3 regions of the Paenibacillus sp. FSL M8-0212 genome follow, and region 1 is predicted to be linked to each of the others. Evidence: riboswitches for the same ligand, from Rfam matches in the RefSeq annotation. Region 1 holds a riboswitch; each other region holds the start of a gene.
The links. A riboswitch is a leader RNA that binds a small molecule or an ion and turns the genes downstream of it on or off. The one in region 1 is predicted to bind cyclic di-AMP.
Positions count from the first base shown of each region.

Region 2: another riboswitch for cyclic di-AMP. It lies ahead of MKX68_RS00650 (C40 family peptidase); the one in region 1 lies ahead of MKX68_RS03880 (hypothetical protein).
Region 3: another riboswitch for cyclic di-AMP. It lies ahead of MKX68_RS10890 (ubiquitin-like domain-containing protein); the one in region 1 lies ahead of MKX68_RS03880 (hypothetical protein).

Region 1 is NZ_JBBORP010000001.1:826,273-831,867, forward strand. Features, by position in the region: gene MKX68_RS03855 (hypothetical protein) at 1-4, opposite strand, end outside; gene MKX68_RS03860 (zinc ribbon domain-containing protein) at 104-349, opposite strand; gene MKX68_RS03865 (organic hydroperoxide resistance protein) at 560-979, opposite strand; gene MKX68_RS03870 (Nramp family divalent metal transporter) at 1,378-2,673, shown strand; gene MKX68_RS03875 (HAD family hydrolase) at 2,810-3,493, opposite strand; gene MKX68_RS03880 (hypothetical protein) at 3,674-4,069, opposite strand; cyclic di-AMP (ydaO/yuaA leader) riboswitch at 4,188-4,363, opposite strand; gene MKX68_RS03885 (glutathione peroxidase) at 4,736-5,215, shown strand; tRNA gene MKX68_RS03890 (tRNA-Leu) at 5,362-5,444, opposite strand.
Region 2 is NZ_JBBORP010000001.1:160,299-165,893, reverse strand. Features, by position in the region: gene MKX68_RS00665 (hypothetical protein) at 67-285, shown strand; gene MKX68_RS00660 (carboxymuconolactone decarboxylase family protein) at 427-756, shown strand; gene MKX68_RS00655 (hypothetical protein) at 825-1,526, opposite strand; gene MKX68_RS00650 (C40 family peptidase) at 1,651-2,115, opposite strand; cyclic di-AMP (ydaO/yuaA leader) riboswitch at 2,121-2,252, opposite strand; gene pelA (pectate lyase) at 2,681-3,634, shown strand; tRNA gene MKX68_RS00640 (tRNA-Leu) at 3,771-3,855, shown strand; gene MKX68_RS00635 (carbohydrate-binding protein) at 3,999-5,595, opposite strand, start outside.
Region 3 is NZ_JBBORP010000001.1:2,434,583-2,440,177, reverse strand. Features, by position in the region: gene rsmI (16S rRNA (cytidine(1402)-2'-O)-methyltransferase) at 1-34, shown strand, start outside; gene MKX68_RS10905 (AbrB/MazE/SpoVT family DNA-binding domain-containing protein) at 313-567, opposite strand; gene MKX68_RS10900 (HD domain-containing protein) at 885-2,162, shown strand; gene MKX68_RS10895 (TatD family hydrolase) at 2,495-3,265, shown strand; cyclic di-AMP (ydaO/yuaA leader) riboswitch at 3,507-3,760, shown strand; gene MKX68_RS10890 (ubiquitin-like domain-containing protein) at 4,034-5,218, shown strand; gene rnmV (ribonuclease M5) at 5,374-5,595, shown strand, end outside.

The sequences.
Region 1 (5,595 bases):
ACATGGATATCACCTGTTTAATTCAAATTTGGTTCATGCAATGACACTACTCAGTACTAAGTTATATTAAAGAAAATTCAGATCAATGTCAACTCACGCATGTCTACCCGCCAAACAGAATATCCAGAATAGTCCCTACCTGCCCCTGTTTTTTCCCTTTCAAGACATCCGGATCAAATACTTCAACATACCCGCAGGAAGCACAAGCCACGAACAGGTAGTGGTTATGCTGTATATCGAACATCTTGCTCAGGCCTGCTCCTGACATGGAAACTTCCTTAATGTTACAATCCGTGCCTCTGCATTTTGTACACACAAATCGCCGCTCGATCATCTCTTCAATACTCATCTTTGTTCCCCCTTTATGGAATGTGTAGCATGAAGTGAGAGTGCAATTATGTAAAATAGTACGCGATCTGGCATCTAATCTCCTGCATCATGTCCTTATATTATAATCAACACAAAACCCTGCCGATTGCCAGCAGGGCTTTGTAGTCGAACATCAGGTATCTGGGATACCCTGCTCTATATGTTCCCTTTACTTGCAGGGAGTCAAATCTTAGACTACGTTTAATACAACATCAATGTTGCCACGTGTCGCTTTGGAATACGGACAGAAATCATGTGCCTTGCGGGCCAGATCTTCTGCTTGACTGTGATCCACACCAGGCATACTCACGTCCAGGCGAACAGATAATTGAAAACCGTCATCCGCTGGGTCTTTACCAATGGATACGTTACTTGTAACGACCACATTCTCCAATTTCACACCTGCTTTACGAGCAACATTGGCAAGGGCACTCTCATAACATGCTCCATATCCAGCTGCGAAGAGCTGCTCAGGGTTGGTACCTTCACCACCGGAACCTCCAAGCTCTTTCGGCATTTTCAAATCATGTTTGAGCACGCCATCCGAAGAAGTTACTGAACCTGTACGTCCACCTTTAACTGTCGCTACTGCTGTATATAAAGCTTCCATTAAGAATCTCTCCCTTATCCATTTAGTTTTTACTGCCTTCCTTTCAATTTAAACTTCTGGCTCATTTTGAAACGCATTTTAGTTCTTTATAAGCTTTTACAACTTTATTATTTTCATGCATTTCAACGCCATGGCTGTATTTTTCCTAAGGTTGGGTAATATACGAAGGGGCATCTTCAAATTAGAACCGAAATTTTGTGTTAATACATAAAAGTTGCACTAGACAAAAATTATTGAAGGAGTACAATGTAACAATAAACATAAAAATTTAGATATATCATGCGTGGTTTGTCCCGCATCAATATTACCAAATCAATAATTCAAAGTCAGGTGATTATCGTATGAGTAAAAAAAATCCGTTCAACGCTCCTTCAAGAGAATCATTGTCTACTGCGGGCATGGCCCCTTCGCTTGGAGAAGCACATAGTTCCATGAAAGTCCCGCAGAATGCTGCATGGTGGAAGAAATTCCTCGCCTTTGTAGGCCCAGGATACCTCGTTGCCGTAGGTTACATGGACCCCGGGAACTGGGCAACAGATATCGCAGGTGGCTCACAGTTCGGGTATACCTTGTTATCCGTTATCCTGTTATCGAACCTGATGGCCGTTGTACTTCAATCGTTGGCCGGAAAGCTTGGAATCGTCACTGGACGGGATCTGGCCCAAGCCTGTCGCGAACGCTTCAGCATGCCTGTTGTCATGATGTTATGGATACTGTGTGAGCTTGCCATTGCAGCTACCGATCTGGCTGAGGTCATAGGTTCTGCCATCGCGTTAAAGCTGTTATTTAACATCCCCATGTTATACGGCGTGATCATCACCGCAGTTGATGTACTCCTGATTCTTGTACTGCAAAACAAAGGATTCCGCGCCTTGGAAACACTTGTCATTGTGCTGATGGCGACCATTGCCCTCTGCTTCGGGATTGACCTTTTCCTGGCAAAACCGGATATGGGCGGTGTTCTCCATGGTTTTGTACCAAATGTTGAGATTCTGCAAAACCCGGCTATGCTCTATATTGCCATTGGTATTATCGGAGCAACCGTGATGCCGCATAATCTGTACCTGCATTCTTCCATTGTGCAGACCCGTCAGATCGAACAGACACCACAGGGTAAAAAAGAAGCTATTCGGTACTCGACCATGGACTCGACAATCGCACTGACACTCGCCCTGTTCATCAATGCGGCCATCCTGATTGTATCTGCTGCTGTATTTCACAGTGCAGGCATGACACAGGTTGCCGAGATCGCAGATGCCTACCATCTGCTGACACCTCTATTGGGTACTACGGTTGCAAGTATTCTGTTTGGTGTGGCGCTGTTAGCATCAGGTCAGAACTCTACCCTTACAGGTACACTCGCTGGGCAGATTGTTATGGAAGGTTTCCTGAACATTCGAATTCCGGCTTGGCTGCGCAGACTGGTCACACGTCTGATCGCCATCATCCCGGCGGTAATTGTCACTGCCATTGCAGGAGAACATGGCACAGAAGAACTGCTCATTTTGAGCCAGGTCGTGCTGTCGCTTCAATTGCCCTTTGCTGTAATTCCCCTGGTGATGTTCACGAGTGATAAAAAAAGCATGGGTGCATTCGCCAACAAATTGTGGCTCAAAATCATCTCATGGGTCATTGCCGCGATTATCGTTGTGCTGAATGTATATCTGATCATTCAGACGATTCGGTTATTCTAATCTCGTTTTTATCGACCAAATACTAAAAAGGCTGATCAACTCCGGTATTCAATACCAAGTTGATCAGCCTTTATTGTTGCAGTACAGCAACGTGTTTCCTTTTATAGTAAAACGCTAAACTCTAATAAACAATTATCTAATCCTGATTGGGCACCAGTAACGGCAGGAGTTCATCCAATGAGTCAACAGTCCAATCCGCACGTTCCTCATCCGATCGGTCTGGCTGGAATCTTCCGTAACCCTGCATAATTCGAATCGTAAGCATGCCCAGCTTCCGAGCAGGTATAATGTCGTTGTCGATCCGATCCCCAACCATGACGGCTTCCTCCGGTTCACAGCCGGCCTGTTTCAAGGCTACAGCGTATAACTCAGGGTCTGGCTTGGACACACCTTCTTCAGCAGAACAGGCGAGAACGTCAACATACTTCCGCAAGCCGTAGCTCTCCAGTCTTTCTTCCGTTCCGGGACTCTGATTGGCAATGATGCCAATGCGATAATGCCGTGACAACTGCTGAAGAACGGAATCCGCTGAAGGAAAAGGACGTTCAAGATCTTTTTGAAACTTCAACTTGTCCTGAATCTGTTTCTGGTGTCCCTCGTCTTCAACGAAGGTGCGAATCGCCACTCTCATAGGCCGTTGCTCATATTTCTGGTAACAGTTCGCGAACAGTTCGCGTACCGCCTCAATTGTCACCGGATACCCCAAAGCACAGGCTTCACGGACGAACTGTCCGATAATATCATCAACCGGCTCCCATTCATCCACCAGTGTATCTCCAACATCAAAAAACAACCACTTTAATCCACCCACATCCGGCACGCCAATTCCTCCTTGTAAGCCACAGGCAATCTAAAAGTTCGTGTTCAAAAAGTCTTGAACTACCTTTAAAACCATAAAAAAGAAGACTCACCATCTTGCATGAGTCTCCTCAAACTTCCGTTTATCGATACATTCAATTATAACAGGCACCTTACACCTGAGCAATCACAAGCTATGGCATTAACCATTGAGGAGAAAGCCAACTTCCCCATTGAGCGAATATACAATCCGGTCTGCGCCCATGCCCCGATAGATGCCCTTAGGATGACTCTGCTCCGTAATGACGCACAGGGATTTCGATGTCCATGAACGGCAGATCTGTAAATAACGACAGGTCAGATTCAGGCTGTTCTCAAAAATAAACACGTTGCCTACGCTGCCCTGCGGCAAAAACCATTTTTGAGCTGCAGCCGTATTCATGCGAATGACATGTTCGACTCCGATTCTACGGAGTCTACGCTCTTCCCCTGCACTGTTGGTTAGAACGGCAAACGGCATTTTTTTGTACATTAGTAATTTGATAAATTTACGTCCTGCTTCATTTGGAGCAGTCACTAAGATCATCTCAGTATCCATCATTCGTTCCTCCCTTGGCGTGAAAAGACAACAAAAAAGAAGCGTGGGGGACCAAGGCCTCCCGAACGCTTCTTAAAGAATCCATGGCGAAAAGACCATGAACCAGCGTACGGCTTGTTGCCTCTCCCTTTAACGCTTACGAGGTTAGCTGACGGATTCGGGCGCGAGAGTCGCCCTATTTCCGGCTGTCACCGGAAAATTCACCCCATGAATGCCTACTGTCCTGGACAGCGCATTCTGTTGGTTCCCCCGTTTTCCACTCATCAATGAATGGAAACTCAGCGATTAAAACATCGTTCGTATATCTTAAGGATAAGATCGAGCGATATTATCGTTTGTTTCGTTTTTCAGGTACAATTTAGTTTAAATTGAAATTACGTTATGAATCATACACCCGTGCCATGATGGTGTAAAGTCCGCACAGATCACCGAATCGACAGATTTTCGGCAATACTCACATATAATAGCGCTTACAACAAGGTCATACTCTATCCATCTCTTTAAATCTATCTAATTCTCACTCTGACGAAAATCACTTCGCAATTCATTCACGTATTCTGCACAACTTGCCTATTTTGATGCTTTTAACACCACATTAGTTTTGCAATATTTAATTGCAACCAATATAATAGAAGATATAAGAGTAAATAAATGGAGGCGATTTAGATGACAATCTACGATTACAAAGTGAATACCCTTCGCGGTCAAGAAGTTGAAATGTCCGACTACCGTGACAAAGTGCTCCTGATTGTGAATACGGCAAGCTCATGCGGACTTACCCCTCAATTCAAAGGTCTGCAAGAATTGCAAGACAAGTTCCAGGATGCGCCATTTGAAGTCCTTGGTTTTCCAAGTAACCAGTTTGCACAGGAAAAAGGTTCTTCCGATGATATTGCCGAGTTCTGTCAGATGAATTATGGCGTAAGCTTCCCTATGTTTGAGAAAATTGATGTGAACGGCTCAAGCGCTCACCCTCTCTTCCAGCACCTTAGCACAGAAGCTCCTGGCCTGCTCGGCTCCAAAGCAATCAAATGGAATTTCACCAAATTCCTTGTGGATCAGAACGGACAGGTCATTAAACGGTATGCTCCCAAAACAACACCGGACAAGATTGAAGAAGATATCAAGAACTTGCTGCAAAAATAATACATTGGCCACCCGTAGCCGGAAGGTAGAGCACCATTGCCCCGGTAATGGATGGCCTTTTTTCTCAACTTTGATGTCAGACTGTTAAAAAAACAAAAAAAGAAGCTTTCCATTAATGGAAAGCTTCTTCTTAATCGTTCATATGATGCGGTCGAGAGGACTCGAACCTCCACGGGCATACGCCCACTACCCCCTCAAGATAGCGTGTCTGCCATTCCACCACGACCGCATGTCGTAAATAATCGGCAACAGAATTGATTATACCGGGTTCAGAACTAAAAGTAAAGTATTTTTTAATACTTCTTTTACAGCTAGGCATTTTCCACAAAAAACGCATATTCTCGTCATCTTTACCCATGAACTGCATACATTAGATTTGA
Region 2 (5,595 bases), 670 kb from region 1:
AGACCTAAATGACATTTCATTTAGGTCTCTTTTTGTAAATAAATTTGGAATATAGGAGCCATGAAGATGATCAGTGATACAGAACTGGACGCCCTGCGTCTGTCAGGTGAGAAAGTAAGAGTAGTACGGGACGAGCTGGAATCTAACGATGTAACCGGGATTGTTGTTGCCTGGGATGGCGAGCAGGTACTTATCCGTCGTCAGAATCGACGTGTCGTCAAGCTGGATCGCGGTTACCGATATCAGCTGTTCAGCGAGCCGCGCCAGAGTCCACTTAGTGAGTAACAGTTTATAATTATGGCAGAGCCATGAGCGTTAAATGTTTAGAATTACCATGATTTGTTGGCATAATTGACTCACTCGGGAGAGAAGATAGGTACAGTGAGGAAGATCTGTAACTATAGCCGAGAGGGTGTGCTACAAGCCATGACATTGATGAATGATAAAGTTCATGCCTACAAGGATCAGATTGGAGCATTAAGCGATGTACTGCCAGGTGTGGTGAAGTCATATCATGAGTTTACGGGAGAATGTTTCCAACCTGGCGTGATTGATGCCAAGACAAAACAGCTCATTGCGCTCGGCATTGGATTGTTTGCCAACAATGAGGTATGTACTTTCTACCATGTAGAAGAAGCCCGTGCCAAGGGCGCTACAGATCAGGAGATCATGGAGACCGTAGCCGTGGCCGGAGCTGTAGGAGGCGGACATGCTCTGTCTCAGGGCGCGATGCGAGTGCAGAAGGCGCTACATTAATATAAAAAACATTGTGAAAAAGTAACAGGGTTATACTTCCCTTCAATATGGGAGTATAACCCTGTTTTTTAAAGATCGTTTTTACTTTCTTTACTGTTTGCTTTTTTATTATACTTGTCCACATCAGCAAATTTCTCCATAACGGAGTAGTTTGCTGTATAGTTTATTGTGGAGTACCGTTCAGGACGAAATTCAATCTTAGAGCGATCAGTATCCCAGAGATATATAATGGAATTATCGAAGGTCTTGCTTCCAGGCTGACCATATTTATTCGTTAGCTCTTCCAGAATTTCATCAGAATCCTGACTATTTAACATGCCAAAATAATATGTGGCCTCGTGGAGCAAGAAGTCATCTAATGGATATTCATCTGCTGCATTTTCCATTTCTTCAAGGCGCTGGTCCATTATTTTGTATATCTCTTCTTTCCTTGTTTCTGTTGTATTGGGGTTATTTAATTCCTCTGATAATTCCTTTCCTTCTTCCATCATTTCCAGAATGCTATCATTGTCTAATAAATCAGTGAAAACGTATTTAGCATCTGCTTTCTTACCCAGAACTACAAGATTAGAATATTCGATACTTTTCTCATGTTCATTATGTACGTCCTCTTCATAACCTGAGTTACCTTTCTTTTCTTCAGTTGAAATGACTTTGTCGATCTTGGTACCCCATGAAACATCTCTAAAATCTTTTTCGTTCTCACTACTGCATCCTAAACTACCTATTACTAAAATAGCAAAACTTAAAACAAACATTAACTTTTTCAATTGTTCTCCTCATCTCCTTTTATTTCCTAAAACATTTTACATTGTTTAAGAAAGTAGTTGAAGACAAAAAATGGTTAAACAAAAAAGGCATTCGGTTAATAACCGATGCCTTTTTGTATGTGAATTACATTTTACCTAACATTTTATCATACATAAACTGTCCAGTTACCCGACGTGCTGTTACATAGCGGTCATTGAAGTATGGATTCGATAACTTTGTGATGCTTACACCTTTACTGCTGGAGGCATGAGCGAATTGTCCGCCGCCGATATATACACCTGTATGTGAAATGCCTTTGCCTGTTGTATTAAAGAACACCAGATCACCTGTCCGAACATTGCTTTTGGCTACCGGAGTACCTGCTTTGGCTTGCTGCTGAGAAGTACGTGGCAATTCAATGCTGTATTTGTTGAAAAGATATCTCATAAAACCAGAACAGTCAAAGCCGGCTACAGTCGTGCCACCCCATTTGTAAGGAATACCTGTCATGTTGTTCACTACGGAGTTGATACTGCTTGCCTCTGTGCTTGTTGCCCCGGATGTAAATAATACAGCTGCTCCAAAAATGGAGATAATCAGTTTTTTCAAAATCAATGTTCTCCCTTCGATGCCTACGGAGTTAGCTAAGGGTTCGGTAGAAGGTTCCCTATATTTCCTATGTATAAGAATAATTCACCCAAATTGGTTCCCCCGTTTTCAAACATGAAACTCGGCAATGAATAATTAAGTTTTTGTAACTATTTGAAACTATATTGCATAAATGCGTAATTGTCAAACCCATTTAAAACCCTTCGTAATACCTCAATGTTAGCGGAATTAAGGTTTTTATATGAAAGAAGGGATCAAGTTTGGGTATCATTCATGACAAAAACGTCATTATTGATTCGCTTAAGACGAATTTGGATAAATAAATAGGTTTGTCATGAGTTAAAAGAACTATTCCGTTATGTAGAATTAGAGATATTATATTCATTAAGTTGCATATATTGACAAAAATCGATTTTTTGCATATTATCTGAATATCCAATCCACATATTGGATTAAAATTGATTTTATTATGCGATAAATACAAATAAAGGAGGTTTGGGGACACTTATCATAGGTAAAGTAGAAGTGGCAGATTTATAAAAACGAACATAGGAGAGTGTTACATTTGAAAGCGAAGAAAATAATTACTTTTGTCCTGGCATGTACGATGGTGTTCTCAGCAGTTGGAATGGCAGTTCTCCCTGTAGGGACGGTATCTGCTGCGGATGCATCGGGTACTACAGCGAGTATTTCTGATATTTTGAAGAACCAGCTGCCGGATGGAGGTTGGAGAAAAGATTATAAACAGACAAGTGGAGAGTGGGCGAAGTCCACGATAGACAACAAGGCTACATACTCAGAAATTAGAAGATTGGCGAAGGAATTCAAAAAGACGAATGATCCGCGATACTCCACAGCTGCAATCAAAGGAATTAACTTTTTGATCAACATGCAGTATTCAAACGGCGGATGGCCACAAGTCTACCAAAGCTCCGGATATCACAAACATATTACCTACAATGATGATGCCATGATTAATGTAATGATCATGCTCGATGAAGTAGCGACACGCAAAGGTGATTTCTCGTTTATCGACAGCACACTTGCTAACCGCAGTAAAAATTCAGTTGCCAAAGGTGTGGAGGCGATTCTGAATACACAAGTCGTTTCAGGTGGTAAGCTGACAGCATGGGGACAACAACATGATTCCAGTTCCCTTAAACCAGCGAGCGCAAGAATCTACGAAGTGCCATCGCTGACAGCTGGAGAAAGTGTAACAATCGTTAAATTCCTGAAAACGAGACCTGCTAACTCTAAAATCACAGCATCCATTAAAGGAGCGGAGGCTTGGTTTAACAAGGTGAAAATTACGGGTTACAAGTATGAAAGAGCTAATGGAGATAGTAAAATTATTGCTGATTCCAAAGCTGCACCGATTTGGGCACGCTTCTATGAGATCGGAACAGATAAACCAATCTTTATTGGTCGCGACGGGGTAGTTAAATACAAATTAAGTGATATTGATAAAGAAAGAAGAGGCGGTTATGCATGGTATGGCAACTGGCCTTCCAAGCTTTAATTTGTAGTTAAAGGTAAAGCCCGAATCGATGGACGTCTGGTTCGGGTTTTATTGTTATTATTTTCAGTGTTGACATGATAGATTCCGCATGATATATTATTTCTTGTCGCCGATATTGATGGCGGAGATACAATATGCGGTCGTGGCGGAATTGGCAGACGCGCACGGTTCAGGTCCGTGTGGGCTAACCCCCCGTGGAGGTTCGAGTCCTCTCGACCGCATCTAACAAAAAGACTCCTTAAGCTAACGCTTAAGGAGTCTTTTTTGCATTTTTTGATATAACACTAACTTTAGACTTGAGTATCCAAGAGGTTAGTGCTTAGCTGCATGTACAGCAAATGTCTTCCATCACCCTAAGGAACGTTTATTGCGCTGCGGTAACATTAATGCTGTCAATATTCGGTCCTTCCGATCCGGTGGTAACCACTTTCAATGTATTGGTCCCCGTGTTCATGGGGACCTGTATTGTTTTTTCAACCCAAGTGGACCAGCTTCCCGTAGCCGGAAAGGGCTCGTTGCTGATAACTTTGGTTCCGTTAACAAAAATGTCGAGGTTCCGTGTTCCACTTTCCAGCGCATAACGAAACTTTACGTTTTTGGTACCTGTTGTAGCATTATTAATGCCGTTCCATTGAATGGCTGAACCAGTCATCGCATTGAAGTTAACATACCCGGAGCCAGTGTAACCGGGGTAGATTGTTTCAATGGCAGCTTCCGTAAGTGATGTTCCGGTCTCAGCTTCATACGTAGTGCCACTGCCTGTATTCCCGCCGCTATTTCCGCCAGTAATGTTGGCAACAAATGTTGTTACGCTCTGAGGCGGGAGCTGTGCCGTGAAGGCTCCATTGGATACGGTAAGCAGGGTTCCGCTTGCCAGGTTTCGACTGCTGTCCGTAATCCATGAGGACACAGTGGAGGCATTACCATTCTGCAGAACGAATTTTTGGCTTGTGGCTGAAGTTCCACGGTTAATTGCCACGACGACAACTTTGTTATCACCTTTGTATGCAGAAACAAATGTGTTTGTATCCGGGTTCTTGGTTGCATCCACTCTGAGATAGCCAGGGCGTACAAATTTGGAGAAATGGGCCATATTATACCCGCGTTTGCTTATGGTACCGTCCTCTTTCATCGGACCATACTGTCTGCGAATGTACCACCACACATAAGCCTGGAAATCACCTTCTACCATGGCATTGTGCATGTGATAGGAAACCTCCAGTGCTTCAGGCCAGCGGTCAGCTGAGTTGTTGTCACTGTTCGGAACATACACCTCAGTCATCCACAGTTCTTTACCGGCTCCTTTTTGCTTAAAGAGAGGGTAGGCAAAGTTCGAAATTTGGGTTCCGTACGTATGTGCTCCCAGAATGTCCATGTTGGCAAGTGCCTGCGGATCATTCAGGATTGGGTCGGATATGTTCTTTAAGTACTGGAACGATTCAGGCGCCATGACCTTAGTACCTTGAATGGACCCGGCATTTTCTTTCATGAAGCGAAGGATCTCTTGTGGAGTCCACCAGGTCCAGTCATGAGCATAATCCGGTTCATTTTGCACAGAAATGGCATACAGATCTACGCCGTTATTTTTCATGTAGGTTACAAAGTCGTTCAGATGTTGCGCATATGCGGCATATTTGTCGTATTTCAGACGTTTGGCATTGGTGTCCCCATTGCGGTTGAATGTTTCAACCATGCTGCTTGGAGGATTCCATGGGGATGCAAATACGATAGCCCCTTTTTCAATAGCCCGTTTGGCTGTGGCAACTTCACGATACCAGTTATTAGAATCTGGATCGACGTAGATCCTGAGAATTGAAAAGCCTAACTGATTCTGGTCATTACCAAATGCAGTTTCACGTTGAGCGGGAGTCAGATCACCAATCCAGGCAGGAAGGTTAATGCCCCCAAAGCCCTTGATCAGTTGTTTTTCTGAGGACAAATTAATGTTGGCATCACTTGCC
Region 3 (5,595 bases), 1.6 Mb from region 1:
GCGTGATGTATATAATGCATTAATCGAGCAGTAATCTAACCAAATATCTTCTGTTGTGGAGAACATAACCTGAAAAGAAGCTTATATCCAACCTTAGTGGAATATTAAAAAGAGCAGAGTAGCTCAAAAAATTCCAAACAAAATTTATCGTTCTCTTCCGGTTCGCGTGTGACAGAATCTTTTTGGGTAATGGAACCCATAACAGGGCAAAAAAATACCTTCCGCGGTGGGGTTCACACCGGGAAGGTCATTAAGGAATATTAAAAAGGTTAGAAATAACAATTTAGATAAGTCCAGTATACCTGGTTTTTCTTATTTTGTCACAGGTGCAGGGATTTCGGAAATACATTCATTACAAACAATTTTACCTTTGAAGTAAGTAACGTTCTCTGCATTACCACAGAAGATACAAGCAGGCTCGTATTTTTTCAACATGATGCGCTCGCCGTCAACGTAGATTTCCAGAGCATCTTTTTCACCAATACCGAGCGTACGGCGCAATTCAATTGGAATAACTACCCGTCCCAGTTCGTCCACTTTTCTTACAATACCTGTTGATTTCATCATTATAATCAGTGCTCCTCTCAGCTAACTATCTTTGTCATTATTCGACATTATTTTATGTTTTATGATACTCATCATACCAACGATTCCCAAATCAGTCAACCTTAAAATTAGCTTAAAATTAAGGCTGTTTTTCACAAGGTTACTGGTGGTAAGGGATTGGAAGCCGTTTTTCGCATTTAAACCTCAATGTCAGCTTTGTCGATTTGGAAAACGACAAAACTACTTCATTCGACAAAGTTCGTCATACGGTGTCGAATCTTAGGTGAATCGCAGAGCTCAAAGCGTTAATATAAAAGAAATTAAAGGAGTGAGTCGACATGGAACAACGTTTAACGGAAGAGAAAGTATTCAAAGATCCGGTACATAATTATATCCACGTGCAAGATCCGGTTATATGGCAGTTAATTAACACCCCGGAATTTCAGCGTTTACGCCGGATTCGTCAGCTGGGTACTTCTTACCTTACCTTTCACGGAGCAGAGCATAGTCGGTTCTCACATTCACTAGGTGTTTATGAGATCACCCGCAAGATCATCTCTCAATTTGAAAGAAGTCATTATTCGGATTGGCCAAAGGAAGAAAAGATTGTAGCTCTGTGTGCAGCTCTACTTCATGATCTCGGACATGGGCCATTCTCTCACTCCATCGAGGAAGCTTTTGACATGAATCACGAAGATTGGACTTGCCGCATTATTACAGGTGATACCGAAGTAGGGGCGATCTTAAGACGGTATGCTCCTGATTTTCCTGAGAAAGTAGCGTCTGTCATTCAAAAAACGTATGAAAAGCCGATTGTGGTGAACTTGGTGACCAGTCCGCTTGATGCAGACCGAATGGATTATTTGCTCAGGGATGCCTATTTTACAGGTGTAAATTACGGCACGATTGACCTTGATCGTATCCTTCGGATGCTGCGTCCTTATCATGGGCGGATTGTAGTCAAGGAGTCAGGCATGCATGCTGTGGAGGATTATCTAATGTCTCGGTATCAGATGTATTGGCAGATTTACTTCCATCCGGTAACTCGTAGTTCTGAAATTATATTGCGGCAAATATTCAAGCGAGCGAAAACACTCATACAGCAAGGTTTTCAATTCCGCTTCATGATTGATCCACTCCCTCAATTATTTGATGGAGAATTATCCGTAGATGAATATTTGCAGTTGGATGAAGCATTAATTCAGACGGCATTTACGCAGTGGCGCAAGGAGGACGATACTGTTCTGAGTGAGTTATGCGAACGTTTTATGGATCGCAAGTTATATAAGTATGTAGAGCTTGAACAGGTCGACTTGACAATGATGGAAGAGATTCGGGAAGCTTTTGTACAGGCAGGCCTCGATCCCGAATATGATCTTGAAATTGATTTTCCTTCGGATAATCCGTATGATGTGTTTCGTCCGGATGAATCCACAGATAAGCAGATTCTTCTTCTGGATCGACAGGACAATTTACGTGAGTTGTCAGAAGTATCTGACATTGTCCGTTCCATCAGTGGGCTTCACCGAGGGAAACATCATTTGTATTACCCGCAAAACAAGGTGGATGCGATTATTCACGAATTACCGTCACATATACGCCCCTATTTCTTGTAATCGTGTGGGTATAATCCGATGAAGAATTTTGATATCAAAACACTTTCTAAAAGAGCTATTTTTCATGATACAGTAATCTGCTTTAATGGGGAGTATATGTAGATCGACATAATTTTGTAAATGCAAGCGGGTAGAATGAGCACAATCAGCAATATATAGATCAGAATATCCGTATATCTTCTATATATTGTAGTTGTGAAGAAACAAACGTCATGATGTAATACACAGGTTACCCAAAATGTTTTATGTATGAGTCATTGAATTATTGAATTTTACAAATTGAATCTTCAAAAGAAGATAGTCGTTATTTCGACATGAAGGGAGATACAAACATGATGCTGTTCGACACACATACACATCTGGATGCACCACAATTCGACGAGGACCGCGAGGACATGATTCAGCGTGCTGTGGATGCAGGAGTTGGTCGCATGATCAACATTGGCTTTAACCGGGAGACGATTCCAACTACGATGAAACTCGCTGAAACATATGACTTTATCTATGCAGCTGTAGGGTGGCATCCCGTAGATGCGATCACTATGCAGGAGGGTGATTTGGAGTGGATTGCATCTTTATGCAAGCATGAAAAAGTGGTTGCGATTGGTGAGATTGGATTGGATTATCACTGGGATACTTCACCGAAGGAAATACAGCATCGCGTATTACGACAACAAATTGCTTTGGCGCGTGAAGTGAACATGCCGATTGTCATCCATAATCGGGATGCACATGAGGATATCATAAGAATTTTGCGTGAAGAGAAGGCGGGTGAGGTTGGTGGTGTAATGCACTCGTTCTCGGGCAGCTGGGAAACAGCGAAAAGTTGTCTCGATATGGGCTTCCATCTCTCTTTCGGAGGACCGATCACATTCAAAAATGCAAAGCAGCCCAAAGAGGTGCTGGCGAAGGTTCCTATGGACCGGTTTTTCATTGAAACAGATGCTCCATATTTGACACCTCACCCTTATCGTGGGAAGCGAAATGAGACAGCGCATGTACGTCTGGTTGCAGAGGCGGCAGCGGAAATTAAAGGCATTTCGGTGGAGGAAATTGCTGCAATAACAACCAAAAATGCCATGGAACGATTTGGAATTCGTTAAAAAAACGAGCAAATGAGGTGAAAAAGGCAGATAAGCGGAGGTAATTTGCCCTTTGATCCAAATAAATCGAGAATATTACAATATTTTAACCAAATATTCAGAAAAACGTACTTGATCAACGCTTTACAACATGCATCAAAACAGGATATCATCTTTTCAGTGAATTGTTGTGCGGAAAATTGGACAGATGTTCGGGGGATGAACAAAGGGACACTTTCCGATGAAACAACATTACTTTCATGAATCAGTCTCGCTGAGTCTCCGTTAACGGAGAGCGGGGGAACCAATAGGGCTTAAACATCGGTGTATTTGGCCGATGCGCAACGTTCGCTGACCCAAAAGCAGCGAAGGGAACTGCGAAGCCGTATTTGATTTCTTCTTTGGGTCTCGGGGTGAATTCAAGGGCGTCCGCCATGAGCGGGTGACCTAAGATAGGGCGGCTCTCTTTCGCCCGAACCCGACAGCTAACCTCGCAAGCGGAAAAAGAGAGGCAACCTCGTGCATGAATTTCCGATATTCAGAATCATTCGGAAGCCACGAAAGAGTTCCTCTTACACTCTTTCTTTGGCTTTTTTGTTTTTGAATAAAAGAAATATTGTCATCATACGGTAGGTATTCAGGAGGATGACATCATGTTGCGAAGATTGATTCATGGTGCAGAACCGGATTATGTTGGTCCAATCTGTGTTCTGTAGAAAATTTGGTATAGTCACGTCAAAGACATCATGCATTACTTTAGACGGCGAGGCTATGAAGGAGGACGGAGAAGTGGGCACATTCCAACCAGAAGAGACCCATGAGTCACGATCATCCAGTAAGTCTTTCGCGTTGCGGTGGAAGCATGAGAACATGCGTCAAATGGCATTGATCGCGATTTTCTCAATTGCGCTTACAATCATGATCTTGTTAGTCGTTTACGGTCAGGCCGGGAAACAAATTTCACTGGTTATTGATGGCAAAGCTCAGGTGGTAGAGACTCGTACAGGAATGCTTCAGGAAATGCTGGAGGAGCAGTCGATCACAGTCAGCCCTCACGATAAGGTATCCATGTCCATGAACGGGGCGATTACAGATGGAGACCGAATCGTTATTGAGCGGGCCGTTCCAGTCAACATTACGGCAGACGGAGACACCAAGACTCTGTATACAACGGATTCATCGGTAGAAGATGCAATTCAAAAATCAGGTATTCAAGTTGAGAGTAATGATAAAGTGTATCCGGCGCTTGGAACTGCCATCAAAGCGGATATGAAGATCCGTGTAGTGCGCGTAACAAAGCGTACAGTGGAGGTAGAGCAGCCAATCGCTTACAAAGTCATTAAAACGGCTGACCCTAGCTTGTACAAAGGGGATAACCGTGTCGTTGTAAACGGCAAAGAAGGCACACTTGTACAGCATATCGAAAAGGTATTTCAGGATGGAGAATTGGTCTCCAAAAAAATGGTCGGCAAATCTGTCGCGAATAATCGTGTAGATAAAGTGATCGCTGTCGGCACCAAAGCAAAACCGGTCGTGAAAGAACCTGTGATTCAGACCGTATCGGCTCAAACTTCAACAACCAAAAAGGCTACAACAACGAACTCGAAGAAAACATCTGCCTCGGGCAGCAAAGTCATTACCGTATCCGGGACTTCTTTTAAATACTCAAAAGTACTTAAAAATGTATCCATGACTGCCTACTCTTCCGAAGAGCCTGGCATTGGAACTAAAACAGCTTCCGGTACTCGTGTAACGGAAGGGCGCACCATTGCGGTTGATCCCAAAGTCATTCCAATTGGCTGGTGGGTATATATCGAAGGTCTGGGATTCCGTCGTGCGGAAGATACAGGCGGTGCCATTAAAGGCAACAAAATTGATGTATATTATGACAGTGTGAAGCATGCCCTGAATTTTGGACGTAAGAAAGGCAAGACGGTCTACGTGATCGGTCCGGTGAAGCCGGAAGCGAACTAAAATCGTTTTACTTTGAAATGGGAATGCTATAAAATAGTTGCATGAATGATTCATGCGGAATATGCGGCGGAGGAGTCTGAATTCAGTCTCCCCCGCCGTTTGGCAGAGAAGAGGATATTCCTCTTCTTTTTGCGTTAGAAAGGAAGAAATGGAACATGATAAAAGAAGTCATTGTGGTGGAAGGCCGTGACGATACGGTAGCCATCCGTCGGGCCGTTGAAGCCGATACAATTGAAACAGGTGGCTCAGCAATCAACCAACGCATTCTGAAGCGGATTGCGCTTGCTCAGGAGAGACGGGGAGTCATTGTACTGACAGATCCGGATCATGCTGGCGAACGCATTCGTAAAATTATTGCGAACAAGGTGCCTGGCTGC